Regions from separate parts of the Marichromatium purpuratum 984 genome, predicted to be linked through region 3. Evidence: predicted binding sites of a transcription regulator. Region 3 holds the regulator's gene; each other region holds the start of a gene.
The links. Region 3 encodes sigma-54, which starts transcription at its own class of promoters, with help from an activator protein. Its sites were predicted from a motif close to TGGCANGNTNCNTGCTT; they were not measured.
Positions count from the first base shown of each region.

Region 1 (3,272 bases), 260 kb from region 3:
GGCGATGCTGCCCTTCTTCACCGAGCAGTACGGCAACCCCTCCTCGATCCACCGCTACGGCGATCGCGTCGGTCGCGCGCTGCGCACCGCACGCGCCCAGGTCGCCGCCCTGCTCGGCGCGACGCACGACTCCGAGATCATCTTCACCTCCTGCGGCACCGAGTCCGACGCCACCGCCATCCTCTCGGCGTTGCGCGCCCAGCCCGAGCGGCGCGAGATCATCACCACCGAGGTCGAACACCCGGCGGTGCTGAGCCTGTGCGACCAGCTCGCCAAGGAGGGTTATGTGATCCACCGTCTCGGCGTCGACGACCACGGGCGACTCGATCTCGATGCCTATCGCGCACTGCTCACCGAGCGGGTCGCCATCGTCTCGGTGATGTGGGCCAACAACGAGACCGGCACCCTGTTCCCGGTCGAGGAGATGGCCGAGATGGCGCGCGCGGCGGGCGTGATGTTCCACACCGACGCGGTGCAGGCAGTGGGCAAGCTGCCGATCGCGCTCGCCGACAGCGCCATCGACATGCTCTCGCTCTCCGGACACAAGCTCCACGCCCCCAAGGGCGTCGGCGTGCTCTACGTGCGTCGCAACACCCGCTTCCGGCCGCTGCTGCGCGGCGGTCACCAGGAACGCGGACGCCGCGCCGGCACCGAGAACAGCGCCGCCATCGTCGGGCTCGGGCTCGCCTGCGAGCTGGCCGGCGCCGCGCTCGAGCACGAGCGTACCACGGTGCGCGCGCTGCGCGACCGGCTCGAGCGCGGCATCCTCACCGCCGTGCCCCACTGCTTCGTCACCGGCGATCCCGACAACCGTCTGCCCAACACCAGCAACATCGCCTTCGAGTTCATCGAGGGCGAGTCGATCCTGCTGTTGCTCAACCGTCACGGCATCGCCGCCTCCAGCGGCTCGGCCTGCAGCTCGGGCTCGCTCGAGCCCTCGCACGTGATGCGCGCCATGGGCATCCCGCTCACCGCCGCACACGGCACCATCCGTTTCTCGCTCTCGCGCTACAACAGCGCCGCCGAGATCGATCGCGCGGTGGACACCCTCGTCCCGGTGATCGAACAGCTGCGCCGACTCTCGCCCTACTGGGGCGAGGACGGTCCGCTCGGCGACGCACACACGCCCGGCTTCTCGCCGGCCTATGCCTGACCCGACACGCGGCACCGGCGCACCATGCCGGTGCCGCGACGCGTCGGCTCCGCGACACGCCTGCCCTCGCCACCCTGTCGCAAACCCTGCAACGCCCGAGCCTCCTCGCTCGCAAGCCGCTGAATCCACGTCATCGACGACGCTGGCACTGCCTTTGCAAACAAGTCTCGTCAAGTGCTGTACGGAGCCCACAGATGAAGGATTCAGTCCGCCCGATCACCATCAACGACACCACCCTGCGCGACGGCGAGCAGTCGGCTGGGGTCGCCTTCTCGCTCGCCGAGAAGCTCGCCATCGCCCGCGCGCTCGACGCCCTCGGCGTCCCCGAGCTCGAGATCGGTATCCCGGCGATGGGCGCCGACGAGCGTGACGCGATCCAGGCCATCGCCCGACTCGGGCTCGCAGCGCGGCTGATGCTGTGGTGCCGGATGCGCGCGGACGACATCGCCCGCTGCGCGGGGCTCGACGCCGATCTCGTCGACCTCTCGATCCCGCTCTCCGACCAGCAGCTGGCGCGCAAGCTCGGCCGTGATCGCGACTGGGCGCTGCGCCAGATCGCGCGCTGCGTGCCCCAGGCGCGCGCGCTCGGGCTGGAGGTCTGCGTCGGCGCCGAGGACGCCTCGCGCGCCGATCCCGAGTTCCTCGCCCGCGCCGCCGAGGTCGCCCAGGCGGCCGGCGCACGCCGCATCCGCTTCGCCGACACCGTCGGCTTGATGGAGCCCTTCGGCGTCTATTCACGCATCGCCACGCTGCGTGCCGCCTGCGACCTGGAGATCGAGATGCACGCCCACGACGACCTCGGGCTGGCTACCGCCAACACCCTGGCCGCGGCCCGTGCCGGGGCGACCCACCTCAACACCACGGTGCACGGACTCGGCGAGCGCGCCGGAAACGCCGCGCTGGAGGAGGTGGTGATGGGACTCAGACACACCCAGGGGATCGACCCGGGGGTCGACCTGCATGCCTTCGAGCAGGTCTCGACCCTAGTCGCCCAGGCCTCGGGACGCCCGGTGGCCTGGCACAAGAGCCTGGTCGGCGACGGTGCCTTCACCCACGAGGCCGGGATCCATGTCGACGGTCTGCTCAAGGACCCGCTCAACTACCAGGGCATCGACCCGGCCGAACTCGGGCGCCATCACCGCCTGGTGCTCGGCAAGCACTCGGGCCGCCAGGCGGTGCGCCAGGCCTATGCCGAGTTGCTGCACCAGGAGGTCGGACTCGATCAGGCCGAGCGACTGCTGCCGCTGGTGCGCCGCTTCGTCACCGCGACCAAGCGCGCACCGGTCGCCGCCGACCTGCAGCGCTTCCTCTGCGAACTGCCCACTGCAACCGCCCACACCGCCTGAACCGGAGCCGCCGATGAACGACGACAGCGATCTGCACGACCTGGTCAGCGCCGAGGACTTCCTCGAGCACTTCGAGATCGACTACAACCCGGCCGTGGTCCGGGTCAACCGGCTGCACATCCTGCAGCGCTTCCACGACTATCTGGCCGACGCCGAGCCCCTGCCCGAACAGGCCGAGGCTCGTCACCGGCGGCGCGCCGAGCTGCTCACCCGCGCCTATCACGACTTCGTTGCGTCCGACGCGCGCACCGAGCGGGTGTTCCGGGTCTTCCATCTGCACGGACCGCGCAGCGGCGTGCGCGTCGACCTCCAACTCGACCCGGCGGGAGGTAGCCATGCGCCCCAACTTTGAGTTCGGCGATGCGGTGCGAGTGACCCGCAATCTGCGCAATGACGGCACCTTCCCCGAGGGCTCGCGCGGCGATCTGCTGGTGCGGCGCGGTGCCGTCGGCCATGTACGCGATGTCGGCACCTTCCTCCAGGACCAGATCATCTACGCGGTGCACTTCATCGAAGAGGGCCGCGTGGTCGGCTGTCGCGAGGAGGAGCTGCAGGCAGCCGACGCGCCCTGGACCCCGAGCCGCTTCGAGGCGCGCGAGCGGGTCGCCGCCGCCCGCCGACTGGCGCTGCGTGGCGAGGTGCTGGTCGAGCCCGGTGAGGTCGGAGAGGTGCTGCGGGTCGAGCGCGATCACCCGCAGGGGGTGTGCTATCAGGTGTTGTTCGCCGGGCGTAGGCCGCTGCTGGTGCCCGAGTCGGCGCTGGACCAACCCGAA
Region 1 is NZ_CP007031.1:621,531-624,802, reverse strand. It holds gene nifS (cysteine desulfurase NifS) at 1-1,153, shown strand, start outside; gene nifV (homocitrate synthase) at 1,348-2,499, shown strand; gene nifW (nitrogenase-stabilizing/protective protein NifW) at 2,513-2,851, shown strand; gene MARPU_RS02870 (nitrogen fixation protein NifZ) at 2,835-3,272, shown strand, end outside.
Region 1: a site for sigma-54 is predicted at 1,297-1,313, ahead of nifV (homocitrate synthase). Genes of this name have one in related genera too.

Region 2 (3,272 bases), 1.2 Mb from region 3:
CCGTCGTTCGTCAAGCCGTCCCAGGTGAAATCATGCAAGCCCGATGCCTGGGTCCCGAGATCCATCGAGCGCACCACCTGCCCCGCCTCGTTGTAGACATCGACCGTGACGCCAGTCCCGGAACTCGGCAGACTGATCGCCCCCGCCACCGTCTCCCCCGACTGGAACTCGAAGTCCTCGGCCGGCACCAACACATCGCGTCCGACCAGAGACGCGCCTTGCAGGGTTTGCCACTGACTGAACGACTGCGCCAGCGATTCGAAGGCCACGGTCAGCTCCTCGATACCCGTCACGGTGGAGAACTGCGCCAACTCACCGATGAACTCGCCGTTCTCCATCGGCTTGAGCGGGTCCTGGTTGGACAGCTGGGTGGTCATCAGCTTGAGGAAGTCCTCCTGGCCGAGCGAGTTGTCGATCGGTTCAGTCTTGGTGCTCTCGTAACTGTTGAGTCCCAGACCAGTGATCACATCGGTATTGATTTCACTCATGGCGAGACTCCTAGCTCTGACCGATGCGCAGGGTGCGCTGCAACAACTGGCGCGAGGTGTTCATCACCTCGACATTGGCCTCGTAGCTGCGCGAGGCCGACATCATGTTGGCCATCTCCTCGACGACACTGATCGCCGGGCGGAACACATAGCCCTCGTCATTGGCCTGCGGGTGGTTGGGTTCGTAGTTGGGGATCGGCTCGGCAGTGGAATCGACGATATCGGCCACCCGCACCGGACGGGCCGCGCCCGTGGGGTCGCTGCGATCGAGCAGGGTCTGGAAGAGCACCTGCTTCGACTTGTAGGTCTCCTCCGGCGAACTTGCCGCGGTGTTGGCGTTGGCCAGATTGGAGGCGACGGTATTCAGTCGCACCGACTGCGCGGTCAGCGCCGAGGCCGAGGTGTTGAAGACACTGAATAGGGTGCTCATGCCTTACTCCTTGCGTAGTGCGGAGCGGATGCCGGAAACCCGACGATTGAGGAACTCGAGACTGCTCTGGAACTGCATGGCGTTCTCGGCGAAGGCGGCGCGCTCGAACTGCGGATCGACAGTGTTGCCGTCGAGCGCCGGTTGCGACGGGATGCGATAGAGCGGCGCCATCGCCGAGTCCAGATCCGCACGCGGCAGCGGCAGATGGCCCTGCTGGGTCTGCTCCAGCCGCAACAGATCATCACGCTCGACCTGGGTGGCGAGCGCAGACCTGAAATCGATGTCCTGTGCCTTGTAGTTGGGGGTATCGGCGTTGGCGAGGTTCGAGGCCAGCAGCTCCAGACGCTGGGCCCGCACCTGTACCGCCGCGGGCTGGATCCCCAGTGCCTTGTCGAGTGAAAGACTCATATGGAACACGCCTATGGCATTGACTTGCCGAAGTCAATGCAAACATCGAGCCAACTTGGAGACTGGAGACTGGAGACTGGAGACTGGAGACTGGAGACTGGAGACTGGAGACTGGAGACTGGAGACTGGAGACTGGAGACTGGAGACTGGAGACTGGAGACTGGAGACTGGAGACTGGAGACTGGAGACTGGAGACTGGAGACTGGAGACTGGAGACTGGAGACTGGAGACTGGAGACTGGAGACTGGAGACTGGAGACTGGAGACTGGAGACTGGAGACTGGAGACTGGAGACTGGAGACTGGAGACTAGAGGCTGGAGGCTGGAGGCTGGAGGCTGGAGGCTAGAGGCTGGAGGCGACCCCGCCGCGGCCAAGCAGGAGCGCGAACGGGGTCGGGGTGGGACGCTAACGACGCCTAAGCACGGCGCCCTTTGGTGTGCGAACCATCTCGAAGGCACTGGTGTAGGAACCGACCGATTCGGAGGCCCCGACGAAGAGATAGCCGCCGGGTTCCATCTGCCTGGCAATGCCGTCAAAAACTCGACGCTTGGTCTCGGCCGAAAAATAGATCAGCACGTTGCGACAGAAGACGATCTCGAACTTGCCGAGCGCGGCATAGGATTCCATCAGGTTGAGCTTCTGGAAGCGCACCCGACGCTGGATATCGGGCTTGATCCGATGCCCCTCCTTCACCGTCTCGAAGAAGCGATCGCGGCGCTCCTTGCTCAGGCCGCGCACGATCCCCAACCCGTCGTAGACACCGGCACGCGCCTCGGCGAGCACGGTATCGGAGAGGTCGGTGCCAAGCACGCTGGTCTGGATGTTCTTCGGCGGAAAGCTCTGCTCCCACTCGGCCAGCACCATGGCGATACTGTAGGGCTCCTGCCCACTCGAGCAGGCCGCCGACCAGATGCGGATCGGGCGTTTTTTCTCGGCCAGCTCGGGAAGGACCTCGTGGCGCAGGATCTCGAACGGATAGACGTCGCGAAACCAGGAGGTCTCGTTGGTCGTCATCGCGTCGATCACGCGTGACTTGAGCGTCGGATCCGCAGAGCGGCGCAGCGCGCGCAGCAGCTCCTCGACACTGGAGAAGGAGAACTCACCGAGCAGGCGTGAGAGCCGGCTGGAGACGAGATACTGACGATTCTCGCCCAGCACCAAGCCACAGCACTCGGAGAGAAAGCGCGAGAATTCTGCGTAGTCTTGCGGATCTATCACGACAGACCTCTGGCCAAACGTCCGTTCGCACCCGCCATGCACTGGCGCAGGACCACGCTGATCGAATCACTCAATGGAATACTCACACTTTCTATGCATCAGGAAGACTGTAAGGACCATCCCGCTCAGGAGCCGTCCGCGGGTCGACCACCATGCTTCATCACCATCGCAGCCAACTCGTCTGGATCGAACTTCGGCAGGAAGTCATCGGCCCCGGCGCGCTTGACCATATCGGCGTTGAACTGCCCGCTCAGCGAGGAGTGCAACACCACTGGCAGATCCTTGAGCTTGCTATTGTCGCGGATCTTGCGGGTCAGGGTATAGCCGTCCATGCGCGGCATCTCGATGTCGGAGATCACCATCTCGATGGTCTCCGAGACATCGCCAGTCTCGGCCAGCTCCTCAAGGAAGTCGAGCGCGGCGCGACCATCGGAGCGGGTCTCGACCTGGAACCCGATCTCGCCAATGGCGCGCTCGATCTGCTTGCGCGCGACCATCGAATCGTCGACCACCAGGATCGATTTGTGGTGATCGATGTGCTCGGCACGCTCAAGGGTGGTCTCTGAAACGTCCTCCTTGAGCTGGTTGATGGCGGCGAACACCCGCTCGACATCGATGATCTGCACCAGCCGCCCCTCGACCTCGGTGACCGCCACCAGGTAGCTCTCTTGCTCGGTGCCTCGCGGCGGCGGCTTCACCGTTTCCCAGTTGACGTTGACGATACGATC
Region 2 is NZ_CP007031.1:1,542,037-1,545,308, reverse strand. It holds gene MARPU_RS07035 (flagellar hook assembly protein FlgD) at 1-488, opposite strand, end outside; gene flgC (flagellar basal body rod protein FlgC) at 499-918, opposite strand; gene flgB (flagellar basal body rod protein FlgB) at 922-1,326, opposite strand; gene MARPU_RS07020 (CheR family methyltransferase) at 1,732-2,544, opposite strand; gene MARPU_RS07015 (chemotaxis protein CheV) at 2,670-3,272, opposite strand, start outside.
Region 2: a site for sigma-54 is predicted at 1,363-1,379, ahead of flgB (flagellar basal body rod protein FlgB). Genes of this name have one in related genera too.

Region 3 (3,272 bases):
CGCTCTCCGGGACCAGCAGGGCGAAGGCGAGATCGACCGGCTCGCCGTCGATCGCGTCATAGTCGACCCCGGTGCTGGTGCTGACGAAGGCCCCAAGCACCTCGTTGATCTCCTTGATGCGGGCGTGCGGCAGCGCCACACCGTGACCGAGTCCGGTGCTGCCGAGTCGCTCGCGCTCGAGCAGACGCTCGAAGACGAGTTCGGTGTTGAGACGGGGGTGGTCGTTGGCCAGCAGCTCGGCGAGCGTCTCGAGCAGCCGCTTCTTGCTGGCGATCTCGGCACCGCAGCTGACTCGGGCCTCGCTGATCAGGTCTGGACTGAACATCGGTCAAGGCTCCTGGTGGTCGCAGGGACAGGGGCGCTGGGCGGCGACGGTGTCCGGTGTCCATACCGGCGGGTGATCGGGGCGCGTGGTCGTGGTCATGGGGTCTGGGTGTCCTTCGAGTCGTCGGAGCCGGCAGGTGTCGATATCGGCTCGGATCTCAGGGTCTCAATGCAAAACACCCCGAACGGCGCGGTCACGGATCCGTTCGAGGTGTCGGTGCGTCGGTCCGGCGGGTGTCGGGTGTCCCCGACGCCCCGCCGACGCATGGGCCATCAGGCCGTTGCCGGGCTATTCGGTATCGGCCTCGACGTCGGCCTCGGCATCGGCCGCCTTCGGGCCGGGTGCGCTGCGATAGTCGTTCTTCTTCTCCTTGTGGCGCAGGATCTGGCGATCGAGCTTGTCGGTCAGGCCGTCGATCGCGGCATACATGTCTTCATGCACGGAGTCGGCGAAGAGCTTCCCACCATTGATGTGTAGCGTCGCCTCGGCCTTCTGGTCGAGCTTTTCCACACTGAGAATGACGTGGGCATTGGTGACGTGGTCGAAGTGACGCGCCAGGCGTGCGAATTTGCTGTCGACGTAGTCGCGCAGTGCCTCGGTGATGTCGACGTGATGACCCGTCAGATTGATTTGCATCATTGGACTCCTTACAGGGGTTCCAAACAGCCTGCTCATGCCAGGCGTTTGCGCTCGTTCGAGGCTGGAATACCCATGGCCTCGCGGTACTTGGCGACGGTTCGACGCGCGACCTGGATGCCGCGATCGGCCAGTTCGGCCGCGATCTTGCTGTCGCTCAAGGGTTTTCTGGCGGGTTCGGCGGCGATCAGCTTACGAATGAGCGCGCGGATCGCCGTTGATGAACACTCCCCACCAGAAGTGGTGCTGACGTGGGACGAGAAGAAGTACTTGAACTCCAGGGTGCCCCTCGGCGTATGCATGTATTTCTGCGTGGTGACCCGGGAGACGGTCGACTCGTGCAGCTCGAGCGCCTCGGCGACGTCGCGCAGCACCATCGGCCGCATCGCCTCCTCGCCGTGCTCGAAGAACGCCTGCTGCATCTCCACGATCTTGGCGCCCACCCGCAGCACGGTGTCGTTACGGCTCGCCAGGCTCTTGATGAACCAGCGCGCCTCCTGCAGGTGGTTGCGCATGGTGACGCTGTCGCTGCTGGTGTCGGCGCGCCGGATCAGTCTGGCGTAGTCCGCGTTCACCCTCAGTTTGGGTGTGGATTCCGGGTTGAGTTCCACCGACCAGCGACCATTCTGTCTGCGCACGAAGATGTCGGGTACAACGTACTCCGGGGGCTCCTGCGCGATCAAGTCGCCGGGGTGCGGGTTGAGCTGGCAGATCAGCGTGAGTGCACCACGAATCTCGGGCTCGGTCTGCTTGAAGCGGCGCATCAGCGCGGCGATGTCCTTGCGCGGCAGGTGCTCGAAGCCGTCGCGACAGATCGCCAGCGCGAGGTCGCGCTGCGGGGTCTCGGCGGGGAGCTGACGCAGCTGGATCTGCAGGCACTCGGCGAGATCGCGGGCGCCGACCCCCGGGGGATCGAACGACTGCACCCGGTGCACCATGGTGGCGATCTCCTCGAGACTGATCTGATCGTCGCCGATGGTGGCCAGCAGCTCGTCGAGATCGGCCCGAAGATAGCCGCGCGCGTCGATGGCGTCGATCACCGCCTCGGCGATCATCTCGTCGCGCTCGCTCAGTCGGATGAGGTTGAGCTGCCAGATGAGGTGATCGTGCAGGGTCTGGGGGCGGCTCTGGTGGAGGAAGGGGTCGAAGTCGGCGTTCTCGGCGCTGCCCTGGATGCTCGGCGGTAGATAGCCGTCGTAGACATCGGCCCACTGGGTGTCGACCGGGAGCTCATCGGGGATCTCGTTGGTCTCGCCCTGGAGCTCACGCTCGGCGCTGCCCTGCTCATCGCTGGGCGGAGACTCGTGTGCGCCATTGCCACTGTCCTCACCGTTGGCGGCGAAGCGGTCGGCCTCCTCGGCCTCCTCGAGCATCAGGTTGGAGTCCAGCGCCTCCTGGATCTCCTTCTGCAGCTCGAGCGTCGACAGCTGCAGGAGGCGAATCGCCTGCTGCAGCTGGGGCGTCATCGTCAGGTGTTGGCCGAGGCGAAGCTGGATGGTTTGCTTCATGGATCGCCGATGCGTCTTGCGTCTGTCTCTATGCCGGGTCGATGACCGTCCTATGACGATTATAGGTCGGGTGGCAACAAAGGTGCCTGAGTCACGTCAAGCGCGTCCCCTGCCGGGACGCGATGGTCTTCATCTTACCCCCAATATGTAGCAGCGGGGCGCGGATGCTGCTGCCTACATGCTACATGGCGAAGTCGGCACCGAGATAGACGTCGCGTACCTGCTGGTTGGCGAGCAGCTCGTCGGGGCGACCGGCGGCGATCACCTCGCCATTACTGATGATGTAGCCGCGATCGCAGATGTCGAGCGTCTCGCGCACGTTGTGATCGGTGATCAACACGCCGATGCCGCGCTCGCGCAGGTGCGAGACGATCGCCTTGATGTCGCCCACGGCGATCGGGTCGACGCCGGCGAAGGGCTCGTCGAGCAGCATCACCTTGGGGTCGACGGCCAGCGCGCGGGCGATCTCGAGACGCCGACGCTCGCCGCCGGAGAGGCTGAGTGCCAGCGACTCGCCGATATGGGCGATGCCGAGCTCCTCGAGCAGCTGCTCGCAACGCTGCTCGCGCTGCTCGCGGTCGAGGTCGCCGCGGGTCTCGAGGATCGCGAGGATGTTGTCGCGCGCGCTGAGCTTGCGAAACACCGAGGGCTCCTGCGCCAGATAGCTCAGTCCGGCGCGCGCGCGCGCATGCATTGGCATCAGCGTGATGTCGTGCTCGTCGAGGGTGATGCGCCCCTGGTCAGCCGGGATCAGCCCGACGATGAGATAGAAGCAGGTGGTCTTGCCGGCGCCGTTGGGGCCG
Region 3 is NZ_CP007031.1:364,104-367,375, forward strand. It holds gene MARPU_RS01660 (PTS sugar transporter subunit IIA) at 1-325, opposite strand, end outside; gene hpf (ribosome hibernation-promoting factor, HPF/YfiA family) at 614-961, opposite strand; gene MARPU_RS01670 (RNA polymerase factor sigma-54) at 997-2,469, opposite strand; gene lptB (LPS export ABC transporter ATP-binding protein) at 2,651-3,272, opposite strand, start outside.